Regions from separate parts of the Brachybacterium zhongshanense genome, predicted to be linked through region 2. Evidence: predicted binding sites of a transcription regulator. Region 2 holds the regulator's gene; the other holds the start of a gene.

Region 1 (8,818 bases), 950 kb from region 2:
AGGGCATCGGCACCCTCGACCTCGGGAGTGCTCCGGGCCGGTCCGTCGGCCAGGACGGAGCTCCCGGGTCGGGCCGACGCGTCCCCTGGCTGGCATTCCCCGGCAATCCCGTCTCGGCGCTCCTGAGCTGCGAGCTCATCGCCCGACCGGCTCTGCGCGCGCCCGCCCGCCAGCGTCTGCGCCTGCCGATCCTGCTGGAGGAGGAGGAGGTCTCCTCCCCGGCGGATCTCGCGCAGCATCGTCGGGCCCGGGTGCTGCCGTCGGGCCGTGTGCGCCTGGTCGGCGGCCCGAGCTCGCACCTGATCGGCGGCCTCGCGGCCGCGGACGCCCTGGTCCTGGTCCCCGTCGGCGTCGACCGCATCGCGGACGGCGACCTGGTGGAGACGATCCTGATCCCTGGAGGGGAGAGATGAACGAGCTCACGCATGTGCGTCCCGACGGATCGGCCCATATGGTCGATGTGACGGAGAAGGCGGTGACATCCCGCGAGGCCGTCGCCCGCGGCACTCTGCGCACCCGGTCCGACGTGGTCGAGCGCATCGCCCAGGGCGATCTGCCCAAGGGCGAGGCGCTGCCGGTCGCCCGGATCGCCGGGATCATGGGCGCCAAGCGCACCAGCGACCTGGTGCCTCTGTGCCACCCGCTGCCGATCTCCGGGGTCGAGGTCGACCTCGTGCCGGTCGAGGACCGTGTGGAGATCACGGCGCGGGTCCGCACCCGGGGCGTCACCGGTGTCGAGATGGAGGCGCTGACGGCGGTGACCGTCACCGCGCTGACGGTCTACGACATGATCAAGGCCGTCGACCACCTGGCCACGATCGAGGACATCGGAGTGGTGTCCAAGTCCGGCGGCAAGAGCGGGGATTGGACGCGCGAGCAGATGCTCGCGGAGCAGCAGCGCGCCGAGCTGGAGCAGCAGCACCAGCAGGCGCAGCAGCAGCAGGAGGGCCGGCTATGAGGGATGTGCCCGCGGTGCGCAGCGATGTCGACTGCATCCGTCGCGACGGCGACGGGGTGCCCCGTCTGCGGGGCGCGGCGTGCGTCGTGATCGCCTCGACCCGCGCCGCCGACGGCACCTACGAGGATCGGACCGGTCCGATCCTCGAGGAGTGGCTCGTCGGCCGCGGGCTGGATCCCGTCCGTCGGGTGGTGGTGGCCGACGGCCCTGACGTCGGCCGAGCGGTCTCCGAGGCGATCGCCGCCGGGGCGGACGTCATCATCACCTCCGGGGGCACCGGCGTGAGCCCCACCGACGTGACCCCCGAGCAGGTCGCGCCGCTGATCGAGCGGGACATGCCCGGTGTGCTCGAGGCCGTGCGCCGGCTCGGTGCCGAGAAGACCCCGACGGCGCTCCTCAGCCGCGGAGTCGCCGGGATGGCGGGCGGCAGCTTCGTGGTCACGCTGCCGGGCTCCCGGGGCGGGGTGCGCGACGGGATCGCGGTGCTGGACCCGATCCTCGACCATCTGCTGGACCAGCGCGACGGGGGCGACCACCGATGAGTGCGACCGATCCCGGCCCTGGGCCGACGCCGTTCGGCGCCCCGGCCGAGAGCCTGCGCGTGCCCGGCGACCCGGGGATGGGCGGGGCCGACGAGCGGGTGCTCCGCGCCGACGTCGGCCTCGAGCCGATCTCCGTCGTCGCCGTGGCCGAGGCCGTGGCGGATCCGCGATGCGGCGCCGTCGTGACCTTCGACGGCGTCGTGCGCGATCACGACGGGGGCAAGGGCGTGCGCTCCCTGACCTACACGGCCCATCCGACCGCGGGGGAGGCGATCGCCGAGGTCGCCCTCGAGATCGCCGAGCGCTATCCCGATGCGCTGGTCGCGGTCGCGCACCGTCACGGAGCGGTGGCGATCGGGGAGAGCGCCCTGGTCTGCGCGGTCGCCGCCCCGCATCGCAAGCTGGCCTTCGCCGCATGCGACGACCTGGTCGACACCGTCAAGCGCAGGGTGCCGATCTGGAAGCACCAGGAGTTCGATGACGGCACCGACGAGTGGGTCGGCGCCCTCGGCTGACGGTGAGGCGGCGCGCCGCTGAGCCGGATGGCGGCGCCCGGTTCGGCTCCGGTTCACGCGCGGGTCATCCGCGGCGCCTAGCGTGGGGAGCATGCGCATCCTCCACCTGACCGACACGCACCTGTACGGCGACCCGTCGGCCCGCCACTACGACCGGATCGACACCGCCGCGGCTCTCCGCGGGCTGCTCGCGCACTGCGGGGGACTGCTGGGGATCGATGCGGTCGTCCACACCGGCGACGCCTCCGAGGACGGCAGCGCCGACAGCTACCGCCGTCTGCACGAGCTGCTGGATCCCTTCGTCGCGGAGCTCGGGGCCGTCCTCGTGGTGGCGATGGGCAACCATGACGTCTCCGCGGTGTACGGGGAGTCCGTCGCGCTCGGCGATCGGGGGACCGTCGTGCAGGATCGCGAGGTCGCGCTGCCCGACGGCGGTCGCGTCGTGGTCCTGGACTCGAGCGTCCCCGGAGCCGGCTACGGACATCTCGAGCAGGAGCAGCTGCAGTGGCTGGACGCCGTGCTCGCCGAGCCGGCTCCGCCGTCGGCCGACGGAACGGCCCCGGGCACGGTGCTCGCGATCCACCATCCGCCGCTGCGAGCCGTGACCCGCCTGCTGGGCGGTCTCGAGCTCGACGGCCTGGAGGAGCTCTCCGAGGTGCTCGAGGGCTCTGACGTGCGGATCGTGCTCTCGGGCCACTACCACCATGCGATGGACGGGCAGATCGCAGGGATCCCTGTGCATGTCGCGCCGGGCGTGACGAACGTGGTCGACGCCGTCGGGTCGCAGGCGCACGAGCGGGCGCTCGCGCTGTCGGGCGTGAGCCTCGTCGAGCTCGGGGAGGGGGCGCCGCGCGTGATCACCTCGGTCCATCCCAATGCCGGGGACACCCTGTCCGGGAGCGATGCCGCCGGGACCCCCGTCTACGACTTCACCCCGGAGCAGGTGGAGCAGATCATCGCCGCCGCCGGCCGCCCGGCTGCGGGGTGATGCGGCCGGCGGGACCGGCTCAGCGGCCGGTCCGGCGGCCGGTTCAGCGGCCGAAGCCGATGGTGCTGCTGCCCTGTGACTGGCGGGCGCGCATCAGGGCCGCGTAGTCGCTTCCGCCGCGGCGCTCGCCTCCGGCGGTGGTGCGGCGTTCGATGTCCTGGCCCTGCAGGCGGTCGGCGAGGTGCTCCATGGCGGTGTTCAGGCGGCGGAGGACGTGCATGGCGGTCGGGATCCCCTTCGGTTCGGGTGGATGAGCGATCGGTGCGGGCGGGACGCTGGACGGTCCCTGGGTCTCAGATGCTCCGGCCGGCGCTCCGCCCGCTCCTGTTGTACTCGTCCGCGGCCGGTTCGTCACCGGGCTGGCGATCCCTCGTCGGCAGGGTCACAAGAAGTGTGTGACCTGCGGAGCAGAGGATGGCGACCGGGGTCGGGCGCCGCCGGCGCGAGCAGTCCCGGAGCCGTTCGCCCGCGTGATCGCCGACCGCGATTAGCACTCGTCTTGCATGAGTGCCAGACCGGTCCTAGAGTTGGCTCCGTTGGCAGTCGACGGCCGAGAGTGCCAGAGGCTGCCAGAGGGATCTTCTCCGGTCGGCACCGCGACGACGCCCGGGACCCGGATCCCTGAACCCAGAACTCTCTGAGTCAACTCACCATGAAGGAGTGACCCGCATGTCGGTCTCCATCAAGCCCCTCGAGGATCGTGTCGTCGTCAAGCCGCTCGAGGCCGAGCAGACCACCGCGTCCGGCCTCGTGATCCCCGACACCGCCAAGGAGAAGCCCCAGGAGGGCGAGGTCGTCGCCGTCGGCGCCGGCCGCTTCGACGACAAGGGCGAGCGCATCCCCGTCGACGTCAAGGTCGGCGACAAGGTCGTCTTCTCCAAGTACGGCGGCACCGAGCTGAAGTACGGCAACGAGGAGTACCTGGTCCTCGGTGCGCGCGACATCCTCGCCATCATCGAGAACTGACCGGATCGAGGATTCTGATCCATGGCTAAGGAAATCATCTACGACGAGGATGCTCGTCGCGCCCTCGAGCGCGGCGTCGACAAGCTCGCGAACACCGTCAAGGTCACGCTCGGCCCCAAGGGCCGCAACGTCGTCCTCGACAAGAAGTGGGGCGCCCCCACGATCACCAACGACGGCGTGACCATCGCCCGTGAGGTCGAGCTCGAGGATCCGTACGAGAACCTCGGCGCGCAGCTCACCAAGGAGGTCGCGACCAAGACCAACGACATCGCGGGAGACGGCACCACCACCGCCACCGTGCTGGCGCAGGCGCTGGTCCACGAGGGTCTGCGCAACGTCGCCTCGGGTGCGGCTCCGTCCGCTCTCAAGCGCGGCATCGAGAAGGCCGTCGAGGCGCTGTCCGCGCAGCTCGGCGAGATCGCGATCGAGATCGAGGACAAGGCGCAGATCGCCAGCGTCGCCGCGGTCTCGAGTCAGGACCGCGAGATCGGCGAGCTTCTCGCCGACGCCTTCGACAAGGTCGGCAAGGACGGCGTCATCACGGTCGAGGAGTCCTCGACCACCGCGATGGAGCTGGACTTCACCGAGGGCATGCAGTTCGACAAGGGCTTCATCTCCCCGCACTTCGTCACCGACGCCGACCGCCAGGAGGTCGTGCTCGAGGACGCCCAGGTGCTGCTGCACCAGGGCAAGATCTCCGCGGTCGCGGACATCCTGCCCCTGCTGGAGAAGGTCGTCGAGGGCGGCAAGCCGCTGTTCGTGATCGCTGAGGACGTCGACGGCGAGGCCCTGTCCACGCTGGTCGTCAACCGGATCCGCGGCAACTTCAAGGGCGCCGCCGTGAAGGCCCCGGCCTTCGGCGACCGACGCAAGGCGATGCTCCAGGACATCGCGGTCCTCACCGGTGCCCAGGTGGTCACCGCGGATCTCGGCCTGGACCTCAAGTCCGTCGGCACCGAGGTGCTCGGCCACGCGGGTCGCGTGGTCATCACCAAGGACTCGACCACCATCGTCGGCGGCGCCGGCGATGACGAGGCCGTGGCCGACCGCGTCGCGCAGATCCGCGCCGAGATCGCCGCGACCGACTCCGACTGGGACCGCGAGAAGCTCCAGGAGCGCCTCGCCAAGCTCGCCGGCGGCGTGTCCGTCATCCGCGTGGGCGCCCACACGGAGGTCGAGCTCAAGGAGAAGAAGATGCGCATCGAGGACGCGGTCTCCGCGACTCGTGCGGCCATCGAGGAGGGCATCGTGGCCGGTGGCGGAAGCGCCATCGTCCAGGCGTCCTCCGTCCTCCAGGACGGTCTCGGCCTGACGGGCGACGAGGCCGTGGGCGTGCGTCTGGTGGCTCGCGCCGTCGTCGAGCCGCTGCGCTGGATCTCGGAGAACGCCGGGCTCGAGGGCTACGTCGTGGTCGAGAAGGTCAAGGAGGCCGAGGTCGGCCATGGCCTGAACGCTGCGACCGGCGAGTACGTCGATCTCGTGGCCGCAGGCATCATCGACCCGGTCAAGGTGACCCGCTCCGCGCTGCGGAACGCCGCCTCGATCGCGGGCCTGGTGCTGACCACCGAGACCCTCGTGGTCGAGAAGAAGGACGAGGACGAGGAGTGATCCTCCGGCGGCCTGATGGCCGCCGGGCGGCCTGAGTACGAGCCGCCGTCGGATGGCGCACGGTCCCCGGGCCGGTGCACCATCCCGCCGCCAGGGCGGGCGGGCAGGAGAGATGTCCTGCCCGCCCGCCCTTCGTGCTCCCGCCCGCCGGTCGTGCTACCGCCCGCCGGTCGTGCTCCCGCCCGCCCGCCGGTCGTGCTCCCGCCCGCCCGTCGAGCACCGGCCCGTCGTGGATGTGCGGGCCGTCCCACCAGTGTGGATGCGCGCGCCCAGGGCCGTCGGGCGTTCTAGGATGGGCAGATCCGAAGAGCCCGGGCAGTGTGAGCGGGCAGTGCGAGGAGGTGCGATGGCAGTCAGTCCTGACGACAGCGGCGCTCCCGCGGAGGCGCTCTCGACGCGCACCTTCGGACCGCCCGCCACCGTGGTCCTCGGCACGCTCGTGGCCGGTGTCATCTTCGTCGTCGTGCTCGAGTTCCTGGTCATCATCAGCTTCGTCGGCCAGCGGCTGTGGAGCAGCCCGCTGCTGGGGCACGATCCGCTGTTCACCCTGCCCTTCGCACTGTGGGTGGCCGTGCTCATCGCCTCGATCGCGATCATGCTGCGCGTGCTGACGGCGTGGCTGCAGATCGACGAGCGCGGCTTCGTGCTGCGCGGGCTGTGCCGTCGGACGGTCACGGCCGGATGGGACGAGGTCGGCCGGGTCATCGCCGTGCGCGACGTCGGCCGCGAGGACGGGGGCGAGGCCGGCACGACGTCGGCGGAGACCGCCTATGACGGGGTGTACGTCCTCGACCGCGAGGACCACCGCCTCCTCGCCGTCTCCAGCCGATTCTTCGGTCCACGCGCGCAGGACATGGCTCTGCGGCGCGCTCGTGAGGCCGGCGTGCGGATCGACCACGTCGACGCGGTCTCGACCTCGGAGCTGAAGGTCCACGCCCCGCAGGCCCTGACCTTCGCGGACCAGCATCCGAACCTCATCCTGCTGGCGCTCGCCGCCTTCTATGTCGGACACAACGCGCTGACCTTCGCCATATGGGGTCTGTGAGCGGTGCCGAGCCCGGCCGGGAGCCCGGCCCTGGCCCTTCTTCGGGCCGCGCCGCCCGGCGTCGGGCTCGACGGCCCGACCCTCCGCTGCCGCAGCGGGAAGGGCTCGACCCCGTGCGCTGGAGCGTTCCGCCGTCCGCGTCTCCGCGTCCGGCGCGGGAGGCTCTGCTCGAACGCTTCCCGCGGCTCGGCGCCGAGGACGCGACCCCTCTCGACGATCGCTTCGCACGCGGTGACATCGTGCGCTCCGACGGCACCCCCTGGGGCGCCGACGAGACCGTCGGGGCCGGAGATGCGCTGTGGTTCCACCGTGAGATCGCTCCGGAGGACGTCCCGCCCCAGGAGCTGAGGATCCTTCACCGCGACGAGCACCTGCTGGTGCTCGACAAGCCTCACGGGATGGCCACCATGCCCCGCGGAGCCCATGTGCTCGCCAGTGCGCTGGTGCGACTGCGCCGGGCGACGGGCCTGACCGGGCTCAGCCCCCTGCATCGCCTGGATCGGCGCACCGCGGGTGTGCTCGCCTTCGGGCTCGTCCCCGACGAGCGCTCCTCCTACCAGCGGCTCTTCGCCGAGGGGGATGTGCAGAAGGAGTACCTGGCCAGGGTTCGGGCGGACGGCTCCGCGCCTGAGGCGCCCGGACCCGCCGACACCGCTGCGGTGCGCGTGGGGAGTCCTGCTGCACCGCTCGTCGTCGGCGCCCGCTGGCAGATGCGGGATCGCCTCGAGAAGCCCCGGGGGCAGCTGCAGACCCGACCGGTCGCGGGGGAGCCCAACGCGATCACCGACGTCGAGGTGCTCGAGGTCGAGCCCGACGGCGCGATGCTGCTCCATCTGAGCCCGCAGACGGGGCGCACCCATCAGCTGCGGGCTCAGCTGTCGGTCAGGGGGCTGCCGATCATCGGCGACGACCTCTATCCCGTCCCGCGCTCGGAGCCCGAGGAGCCGCTGCAGTTGCTCGCCCGCACCCTGGCCTTCACGGACCCGATCACCGGACAGGACAGGACCTTCCGCAGCGCGCGCGGCCTGCAGGGCCCGCGTAGCCTGGACGGGTGAGCATCCCCATGCCCGTGCCTGCTGACGCCGCTGATCCGGCCGACGACGCCGCGTCGGGTGATCCGGCCGACGGCGCCGAGAGCGGCCATCCGGCCGACGGGACGCCGATGCCGCGCCGTCTGCGCAGCGGAGCCGTCGTCGTCGGCCCGACGATCGGCGCCCGATATCTTCCCGGCGCTCTCCTCGGTCTCCCTCTGATCTCGATCCTGCTGTCGCCGTTCGCTGGGGCGGGCATCCAGGAGCTGCGTCGCTCGCGCCTGGCGGCCGGACATCATGGAGCGCTCGAGGAGCTGCTCGGGAGCTCCGCCGTGCAGCTCCTGCTGGGGGCGCTCGTGCTGTGGGTCCTGTTCGCGCTGTGGGCGCTGGTGCCGCTGGTGGCGACCCGGCAGGTGGTGCTGCTCGATGAGGCGGCGGGTCGGCTGACCATGCGCCGGGGCCTGCGATCCCTCGACGTCGCCCCGCTCGCCGATGCGGTGCGAGCGGTCGGAGGACCGGAGCGGGGTGACAGCGCAGAGATCATCCTCGACGGAGAGCGCCGCTGGGTCGTCCCCGGCATCGGCTGGGATGATCGCTCCTTCGACGGCCTGCGCGCACTGCAGGCCGCGGCCGGGCTCCCCGTCGCCCCCCGACGCTCGCAACTGGTCGCCGAGGCGCGGCACGCCCGACGCACCGCTCTGCACCGCGAGTACGCGCAGCGCCTGGGGATGCCATGGCGCGAGGAGTACGACCGCGACGAAGCCGCCTTCCAGCAGGAGTTCGATCGCGTCCGACGCGTCCTCGGCGGCAAGGAGCCGCCCCGACCCGGAGATCCGATGCCATGAACGATGACGTGCTCAGCACCGCCACCAGCCCGCTCGGCGTCCCGGACTCCCTGACCGTGCGCTCCGAGGCCGCCGCCGCCGTGGGCAGCGAGCTGCTCGCCAGCGGCATGGCCTCCTATCGCGTCAGGGCAGCGATGAGCCGCACCGCCCGCGCCCTCGACCTGGACTCGTTCACCTCCATCGTGACCGCCTCGGACATCACCGCCACGGCGACCTACGGCGGTCGATACCGCACACGGGTCACGCAGCCCTCGCACGTCGGGGTGGACGTCGACCATCTGTACCGCACCCAGCGCTTCGTGGACTCCCTGCCGGAGTCC
Region 2 (8,818 bases):
TGGGCCCGCGAGGCCGGTCTCGACGTCAGCCTCGACCTGATCTACGGGACTCCGGGGGAGACCCTCGCAGACGTCGAGGCCTCCGTCCGCGCGGCGCTCGCCTGCGGCATCGACCATCTCTCGGCCTACTCGCTGATCATCGAGGGCAACACCGCCATGGCGCGGAAGCTGCGTCGGGGCGAGGTCGCCGAGCCCGACGGCGACGACATGGCGGACAAGTACGAGCTCGTCGACGACCTCGCCGCGGCCGACGGGCTCAGCTGGTACGAGGTCTCCAACTGGGCCCGCGCTCCCGAGCACCGCTCCCGTCACAACCTCGCCTACTGGCATGGAGCGGACTGGTGGGGGATCGGTCCCGGTGCCCACCGCCATCGCGACGGCCAGCGGTCCTGGAACGTGAAGCATCCCAGCCGCTATGCCGCGCGCCTGGCCGAGGGGATGCTGCCGGTGCAGGAGAGCGAGCAGCTCTCCGCCGAGGACCGCGCCCTCGAGCGGGTCATGCTCGAGCTGCGGATCGTCGACGGCCTGGAGGTCGAGGCGGTGCCGGCCAGCCGTCGGCACATGGTGGACGTCCACCGCGAGCGCGGTCATCTGGACCCGGAGGCGCTCGCCGACGGTCGTGCGGTGCTCACCCGCCGGGGACGGCTGATGGCCGATGCGGTGATCCGGGACCTCGTGGAGTGAGCTGTGCGCTCCGGAGCGCACGACGATGGGCGAACCACGTCCGGGAGGCGGGCACGAAGGCGAGCAGGACGCTCGTCCCGGACACCAGCAGGAAGAGGGCTCCCACCAGGGGCTCGACCGGCAGCGCGGTGAACGAGCCGCAGACCACGGCGGCGAGCGCGACCCAGCGGGCGCGTCCAGTCCCCCGCAGGACCCGCCACGCGTAGATCCCGAAGACGGCGGTGATGGCGAGTCCGAGGAGCGTGCCGACGAGCATGATCAGACCGGCGATGCCCGAACTGATCGTGTGCACCCATTCCAGGGCGCGGATGCCGGTGTCGTCCGTCAGCCAGGCGATCACGCGCAGCGTCCTCCCCGCGCCGAAGGCGCTGAGCAGGACCGTGAGCGCCATGAGGAATGCTGCCAGCATCGCGGCGACCGCGGAGAAGATCAGTGCACGGGGCATGCGAGGACGCCCGTCGGGGCCGATCCGCAGCTCTCCGGCGCGCCGTCCGGCGTCGGCGGCGCTGCGCACCGCGCCGCCCGCGCGGGTGCGGACGGCGTCGACGGCCTGCGCCCCCGTCGGTGCGGCGGTGCTCCAGGCGCTGGATGCCGCAGAGCGTCCTCTCTGCGCGATCTCCCGGCCGTGCCCGGCGAGCTCCTGTCCGCCCTGGGCGATGCGTGAACGGGTCTCGGCGCGTCGGTCCCAGAGCGCGCGGGTCCCTCGGGAGATTCGCACGGCGTCGTCGCCCAGCATGTCGCGCCAGCCGCCTCCGTTCGAGGGCGCGGCCGAGGGCGGCGGGGCCGAGGGCGGCGGGGCCGAGGGCGGCGGGGCCGAGGGTGGCGGGGGAGATGTCGGCTGGCCCGGCTGGTCGTGGACCGATCCCGGCGAGGGCTGCGCATCCCATGGGGCGCCGGGGGATCGAGGATCGCCGAGATCGGCCGGGGCGGGGTGATGGTGCGGATCGGGGGCCGGAGAGTCCGTCATCGGTGCCTCACTGTGCGACAGCTGAACACAGAGCACGATATCGGCTCACTGCGCTCCTCACGACGGCGCCCGCCTCGTCCAGGACGAGGCGGGCGCCGTGAGGGGGCATGTCTGCGAAGGGGCGGTCACTTCACCAGACGGATGTTGATCGGGTAGTTCCACCAGGTGCCCTGGTTGGTCTTCACCGCGCCGATGATCGCGAACACGCCGTGCAGGATCGCCGGCACCCAGATCAGCGGGAACGCGAAGCCGCCGATCCCGAAGGTGATCAGCGTGAAGATGGTCAGCACGATCACGAGCACGATCTCGATGATGACCGTCGCGATCGCCGCGTTGAGCGCTTCGGCCGCGTTGTAGCGGATGAAGCGGTCGCGGTCCTTGTACATGAGGAAGATGACCAGCGGACCGACCCAGCCGAGGAAGCCGGCGCCGACGATGTAGCCGAGCACCGTCGAGAGGTGGGCGAACATCGACCACATGCGGGAGTCCGAGGGCGTCGTGCCCTGGCCGTTCAACGGACCCTCGTAGAGGCCCGAGAAGCCGGCCGGCAGGGGCGACTCGGCCGGGTGCTGGCCGGCGGGGGCGCCGGCGGCGGGCTGTGCGTAGCCGCCCGCCTGCGGGGCCTGCTGCTGGTGGCCGCCGGCCGGGGGAGCGGCCTGCGCGAACCCCTCCTGCTGCGGGGCCGGCTGCGCGAAGGGATCCGCCGAGGACGCTGCGCCGTACGGCGACTGCGGGGCCGCGGGGGCGGGGCTCGCCTGCGGCGCCTCGGCGGCGGAGGCGGAGACGGCCGGGTCGGCCGACGTGCCCGCGAAGGGGTCGTACGGATGCTGGCCGTCGGGGGTAGGGGCGGGGGTCTGCGTCATGATGGCGCTCCTCGGTACAGGCCGGGCCGTGCATCCGGCGGTGGTCGATGAGGCCAGAATAGAGGCTTCCTGTGTCGGGCGTCTCCGCGGGCGCCCTCCGAGATGGGCGGGGGGTTTCCCCCAGTCGGACGGCTGCTCGAGCACCGTTCGTCGTCAGCCGCCGGCGCCGTCGACCGTCACGAAGTCGATGAGCTCCTCGATGCGCCCGGAGAGCGTCGGCTCGACGTCGGCGTAGGAGCGCACGGTCGCGAGGACCCGCTGCCATCCCCGGGCGATGTCGGCCTGGTCTGCATGCGGCCAGCCCAGCGCCCGCAGCGTGCCGACCTTGATGTCGGTGCCGCGCGGAACATGGGGCCACGCGTCCAGCCCCACCCGCGCCGGCCGGACGGCCTGCCATACGTCGACGTACGGGTGACCGAGCACGAGCACGTTCCCCCGGGCCCCGGGCAGGCGCATGACCTCCTCCGCGATGCGGGTCTCCTTCGAGCCCTTCACCAGATGGTCCACGAGGACGCCGATGCGCCGCTGCGGGGAGGGGGCGAACTCCCGAACCCGTTCGACGAGGTTGTCGGCGCCATCCAGCATCTCGACGACGACGCCCTCGATGCGCAGGTCATGGCCCCAGACCTTCTGGACGAGCTCGGCGTCGTGCTTGCCCTCGACCCAGATCCTCGATGCGCGAGCGGTGCGAGCGCGGGCGCCCTCGACATACACCGAGCCGCTCGCAGAGATCTTCGGAGCGCTGGACCTCTTCGGAGCCGGACGCGTCAGCACGACGGGCTGCCCGTCGATCATGAAGCCTGGGCCGAGCGGGAAGGAACGGCGACGACCGCGGTAGTCCTCGAGCTCGACCACGATCTGCCCGGCGATCTTCTCCAGGCGGGTGACCGCCCCGGTGAAGCCGGTGGAGGCCTCCTCGACGACGAGATCCCGGTGGACGGGGACCTCGCGCGCCACGGGGCGACGGCGATGGTGCGACGGAGGACCGGAGGACAGCACGTCCTGTCCGTACCGGTCGGGGAAGCGATCGGAGGCGGTGGGCACCCCCGCACCGTACACCCGTGGCGAACACCTCCCGGAACGCCGCCGTGCGAGGCGTAGGATTGGCACTCGACGACCTGAAGTGCTAAGCCTCGAGGGTCGCCGACAGACCGCACGAGAGACGCCAGACCAGGAGGTGAGGGGGACGGACACCCGCAAGCTCCAGATCCTCGGCGCCATCGTCGAGGACTACGTGTCCACCCGCGAGCCCGTCGGCTCGAAGTCGCTGCTGGAGCGGCACGAGCTGGGCGTGTCCGCGGCGACCGTCCGCAACGACATGTCGGTGCTCGAGGAGGAGGGGCTGATCCACCAGCCCCACACCTCTGCCGGTCGCATCCCCACCGACAAGGGCTACCGCGCCTTCGTCGACCACGTCGCGACCGTCAAGCCGCTGTCGGCGCCCGAGAGGCGCGCCATCCAGAGTCTGCTCGAGGACGCCGGCGACGTCGAGGAGATGCTCGGTCGCACCGTGCGCCTGCTCGCCCAGCTGACTCAGCAGGTCGCCATGGTCCAGTACCCGGCCCGGCGCCAGGCCCGCGTGCGCCACGTCGAGCTCGTCAAGGTCTCCGACTCGCTCCTGCTGATCGTCCTGATCACGGAGTCCGGCCGCGTGGACCAGCGGACCGTCCCGATCGTCGCCCCGCGCCCCGCCGAGTTCTACATGGACCTGCGCGACCAGCTCCTGCGAGCGGTCGCAGGGCGCGAGGTCACCGATCTCGCCGCCCCGCTGCAGGAGATGCTCGAGAGCGTCCCCGCAGCGGACCTCGCCTCGGCGGCGGAGGTCGCCGAGGCGCTCATCGCGCTCGCCGCGACCCGCGCGGAGGACCGCATCATGCTCGCGGGGACCGCCAACATCGCCCGCTCCGCGCAGGACTTCGCCCGCGACGTCGAGCCGCTGCTGGACGTGCTCGAGGAGCAGCTCGTGCTGCTGCGCCTGTTCACGGAGATGCATGCGTCTCCCGGCGCGGTCGAGGTGCGCATCGGCTCCGAGCTGCGCGACCGGGCGCTGAACCAGGCGGCTGTCGTCGGCGCGGGATACGGGGCAGGATCGCATCTGGCGATCCTCGGGCCCACCCGCATGGACTACGCGGCCGGCATCTCGACGGTCCAGGCGATCGCCCGCTACGTCTCCCGCTATCTCGAGTGAGGCGGGCGGCCTGACCGCCCGCCTCCACCGTCCGGCCGCGTCCTCGCGCCCGACGGACCGCCCACGAACCATCGGCAAGGAACCCCTGCACCGTGAACGACGACTACTACGACCTGCTCGGAGTCTCCCGGGACGCCTCCACCGAGGAGATCAAGAAGGCGTACCGCAAGCTCGCCCGCACACTCCACCCCGACGTCAACCCGGATCCTGAGGCGGCAGAGCGCTACAAGCGGGTCTCGCAGGCCTACCAGACCCTCTCCAACGAGGACAAGCGCCGTCAGTACGACATGGGCGGCGGGCCCGGCATGGGCGCCGGCGGCTTCCCCGGGTTCGGCGGGGGCGGCGGCGGATTCGACGTCAACGACATCTTCGACATGTTCGCCGGGGCGGCGGGCATGCGCGGGCGCGGCCAGGGGCCGGTCCCGCGGCAGCGGCGCGGCGGCGACGTGCTGCGTCGCACGAAGATCGACCTGCGCGAGGTCGTCTTCGGCACCGAGAAGAAGGTGACCTTCCGCACCGCTGAGCTGTGCGAGCGGTGCAGCGGCTCCTGCTGCGAGCCCGGGACGAGCCCCACCCGCTGCACCGCCTGCGACGGCTCCGGCCACGTCCAGCGGGTCGCCCAGTCCCTGCTGGGCCAGATGGTCACCACCGCCCCCTGCCCCACCTGCGAGGGCCACGGCGACGTCATCGAGTCCCCGTGCACCTCGTGCTCCGGCCATGGACGCACGCCCACGGAGCGCACGGTCACCGTGCGCATCCCCTCCGGTGTGGAGAACGGCACCCGCATCCAGCTGCGCGGCGAGGGCGAGGTCGGTGAGGCCGGCGGCCCCTCCGGCGACCTCTTCGTCGAGCTCTCCATCGTCGAGCACGACGTCTTCTCCCGCGAGGGCGACGATCTCGTGACCACGCTCGAGGTCCCGATGACCTCCGCCGCGCTCGGCGCGACCCTCCCGCTGGAGACCTTCGACGGAGTCCAGGACATCGACGTGCGCCCCGGTGCCCAGCCCGGCGACGAGATCACTCTCAAGGGGCTCGGCGTCACTCCGCTGCGCCGCGAGCGCCGGGGCGATGTGCGCGTCGTGCTGAACGTCCTGGTCCCGGAAGGGCTCAGCGACGAGGAGCGGGAGCTGCTCGAGCAGTTCGCGGCGCTCCGCGGCGACGAGACCACCCGCCGCAAGGGCGCGCGTCCCTTCGCCAAGCTGCGCGAGCGCCTGCGCGAGCTGTGACGCCTCCCGGGAAGCGCACCGAGACGCCCGACACCTCCCGGAGACCCTGAGGAGCAGCGATGCCGACCACGCCCCCTGGATTCCTCATCCTCGATGATGCGCTCGAGAGCGCTCGCTCCGGCGACTTCTGCACCCTGGAGGGCGAGGAGGGTCGCCATGCCGCCAAGGTCGCCAGGATCGGCGTCGGCGAGCGCGTGCTCCTGACCGATCCCCCCGGCCGCCAGGTGCTCGCCGAGGTCGTCTCAGCCCGCAAGGAGGCGCTCGAGCTCGAGCTCCTCGGGGATCCCACCCCGCCCGTCGCCCGCGTCCCCCGGCTCGCCCTGCTCCAGGCGCTCGCCGCGGGGGGCCGTGACGAGCAGGCCGTCGAGTCCGCCACCGAGCTCGGGGTCGACCGGGTGATCCCCTGGATCGCCGAGCGGTCGGTGTCCGTCTGGCGCGGTGAGAAGCTCCGCAAGGGCCGCTCACGCTGGGAGGGCACGGTCCGCGCGGCCGTGAAGCAGTGCCGGCGTCCCGGCATCCCCGTCGTCGAGGAGCCCGTGGCGGGCGCGGCCGTCGTCGGCGTCGTGCGAGAGGCGGTCGACGCCGGGGCGCTCGTGCTCGTCCTGCACGAGCAGGAGTCCGTCCCGCTGATGAGCCTCGAGCCGATCCTGCGCTCCGCGGCCTCCGACGGCACGACGGAGATCATGGTCGTCGTCGGCCCTGAGGGCGGCATCAGCGAGCGCGAGCTCGAGGCCCTCCGCGGCGCCGGTGCGCGCAGCGTGCTGCTCGGCCCGGAGGTGCTGCGGTCCTCGACCGCCGGACCGGCGGGCATCGCGGTGATCAGCGCTCTGGTCGGCCGCTGGGATCGGTAGGGGGCGGTCGGATGCAGCGGAATGTCCGGACCGTCCCGGGCGTCTGAGCTGTCCGAGCGATATCCGCTCGAGATCGGAGAGAGGGCCGCTCCTCCGGGGAGCGGCCCTCTCGGTCCCGGTGCCGGGGGTGTCAGGCGACCGGCGAGCCGACCAGTGAGTCGATGCGGTCGAGGGCAGCTGCCAGCCGTGCGGCCTTGTCCTCGGCCACGGAGAGCTCTCCCTCAGGGGAGACGTCCTGGCCGAACGCGAGGCCGACGGAGTCGATGACATCGGCGCCGACGGCCCTCATGAGCTCCTCGAGCTTCTCGAGGACCTTCGCGCCGCCGCCCCAGGAGGTCCCCACCAGCACGGTGGGCAGCTCGGTCCACTCGGTCACGAGATAGTCCACGGCGTTCTTGAGGATGCCCGGGTAGGAGTAGTTGTACTCCGGAGTCACGATCACGACGGCATCGAGGGCGTCGATGCGCTGGGACCAGGAGATGCCGTGCTCGGTGGTCTTGGCGTTGCCGCTGCGCGGAGGGAAGGCCTCGTCATAGGCGGGCAGCGCGACACGGGCGAGATCGATGCGGTCGATCTCGAAGCGGTCTCCGACGGCCTCGGCGACCCACCCTGCCACCTGCGAGGAGACGGCGTTGGGGCGTGCGGAGGCGGTGATGATTCCGATTGACGTCATGGAGACAGGAACTTGTCACAGCCCGCCGGTGTTCCTGCATCGGATGTGTGCTGCGTCGCTCCACTAGACTCGCGGGCATGAGCAGCACCGCCCCCGAGCTCCGCGATCCGGACTGCGTCTTCTGCAGGATCGTCGCCGGAGAGCTCCCCTCCGACCGCGTCCATGAGGACGAGTCCGTCATCGCCTTCCGGGACCTGCACCCGCAGGCGCCCGTCCACGTCCTCGTGGTCCCGCGCGAGCATCGTCGCGACGTGCGCGAGCTCGCCGCCGCCGACCCCGAGGTGCTCGCGCATCTCGCCGAGGTCGCAGGGGAGGTCGCCGCCGATCTCGGCGACGGCGAGTTCCGCCTCGTCTTCAACACCGGCTCCTCCGCCGGCCAGACCGTCTTCCACGTGCATGCGCACGTCCTCGCGGGCGGGAAGCTCGCAGAAGGGAACCTGTGACGCCCGGTGCCTGATGCGCTGACCCCCGTCCCCGGCCGCGCCCCCGAGACGATCGAGCGCCGTCTCGCGATCCCCGATCACCTCAGCCCCTTCCAGGTGCTGGGGGAGAACGATCAGGCGCTCGCGGCGCTCGAGGACGCCGTCCCGGACACCGATGTGCACGTGCGCGGCCACCAGGTCACCCTCCGCGGGACCGAGGACGCACTGCGGCGCTCCGAGCACATCGTGCGGTCGCTGATCGAACTGGCCTCCACCGGCCATCCGGTCACGGCGGAGGCCGTCCAGCGCGCCGCCGGCCTCTACGGCGACGACCGCGCGGAGGGGCAGAAGCTCGAGCAGGTGCTCTCCCGGACCATCCTGTCCTCGCGCGGACGCTCCATCCGCCCCAAGACCCTCGGCCAGAAGAAGTACATCGAGGCGATCGAGTCCTCGACGATCACCTTCGGCATCGGTCCCGCGGGCACCGGCAAGACCTATCTGGCGGTCGCGATGGCGGTCCAGCAGCTGCTGAGCAAGCAGATCAACCGGATCATCCTCACCCGGCCCGCCGTCGAGGCGGGGGAGAGGCTCGGCTTCCTCCCCGGCTCGCTCAACGAGAAGATCGACCCGTATCTGCGGCCCCTGTACGACGCCCTGCACGACATGCTCGATCCCGAGTCGATACCGCGCCTGATGGGCGCCGGGACCATCGAGGTGGCGCCGCTGGCGTACATGCGCGGCCGCACCCTCAACGACGCATTCATCATCCTCGACGAGGCGCAGAACACCACCCCCGAGCAGATGAAGATGTTCCTCACCCGCCTCGGCTTCAACTCGACGATGGTGGTCACCGGGGACGTCACGCAGGTCGACCTGCCCGGGGCTCAGCGCTCCGGCCTTCGCGTGGTCGAACAGGTGCTCTCCGGGGTGGACGACATCTCCTT

What was found. The regulator HrcA, encoded in region 2, represses chaperone genes, less so after heat shock. The targets are predictions, from matches to a motif close to TTNGCACTCGNNNNNNNCGAGTGCNAA.
Region 1: the regulator HrcA is predicted to act here: its motif matches at 3,491-3,517, upstream of groES (co-chaperone GroES).

The regions. Positions count from the first base shown of each region.
Region 1 is NZ_AP043790.1:2,232,577-2,241,394, reverse strand. It holds gene ACZ5AJ_RS10115 (molybdopterin molybdotransferase MoeA) at 1-413, shown strand, start outside; gene moaC (cyclic pyranopterin monophosphate synthase MoaC) at 410-958, shown strand; gene ACZ5AJ_RS10105 (MogA/MoaB family molybdenum cofactor biosynthesis protein) at 955-1,500, shown strand; gene ACZ5AJ_RS10100 (molybdenum cofactor biosynthesis protein MoaE) at 1,497-2,015, shown strand; gene ACZ5AJ_RS10095 (metallophosphoesterase family protein) at 2,107-3,003, shown strand; gene ACZ5AJ_RS10090 (hypothetical protein) at 3,047-3,223, opposite strand; gene groES (co-chaperone GroES) at 3,673-3,969, shown strand; gene groL (chaperonin GroEL) at 3,991-5,577, shown strand; gene ACZ5AJ_RS10075 (hypothetical protein) at 5,924-6,622, shown strand; gene ACZ5AJ_RS10070 (pseudouridine synthase) at 6,736-7,677, shown strand; gene ACZ5AJ_RS10065 (hypothetical protein) at 7,674-8,498, shown strand; gene ACZ5AJ_RS10060 (threonine/serine exporter family protein) at 8,495-8,818, shown strand, end outside.
Region 2 is NZ_AP043790.1:1,281,238-1,290,055, forward strand. It holds gene hemW (radical SAM family heme chaperone HemW) at 1-684, shown strand, start outside; gene ACZ5AJ_RS05825 (hypothetical protein) at 629-1,420, opposite strand; gene ACZ5AJ_RS05830 (DUF4870 domain-containing protein) at 1,777-2,514, opposite strand; gene ACZ5AJ_RS05835 (DUF3097 domain-containing protein) at 2,668-3,558, opposite strand; gene hrcA (heat-inducible transcriptional repressor HrcA) at 3,692-4,702, shown strand; gene dnaJ (molecular chaperone DnaJ) at 4,795-5,928, shown strand; gene ACZ5AJ_RS05850 (16S rRNA (uracil(1498)-N(3))-methyltransferase) at 5,988-6,779, shown strand; gene ACZ5AJ_RS05855 (NADPH-dependent FMN reductase) at 6,910-7,452, opposite strand; gene ACZ5AJ_RS05860 (histidine triad nucleotide-binding protein) at 7,530-7,895, shown strand; gene ACZ5AJ_RS05865 (PhoH family protein) at 7,902-8,818, shown strand, end outside.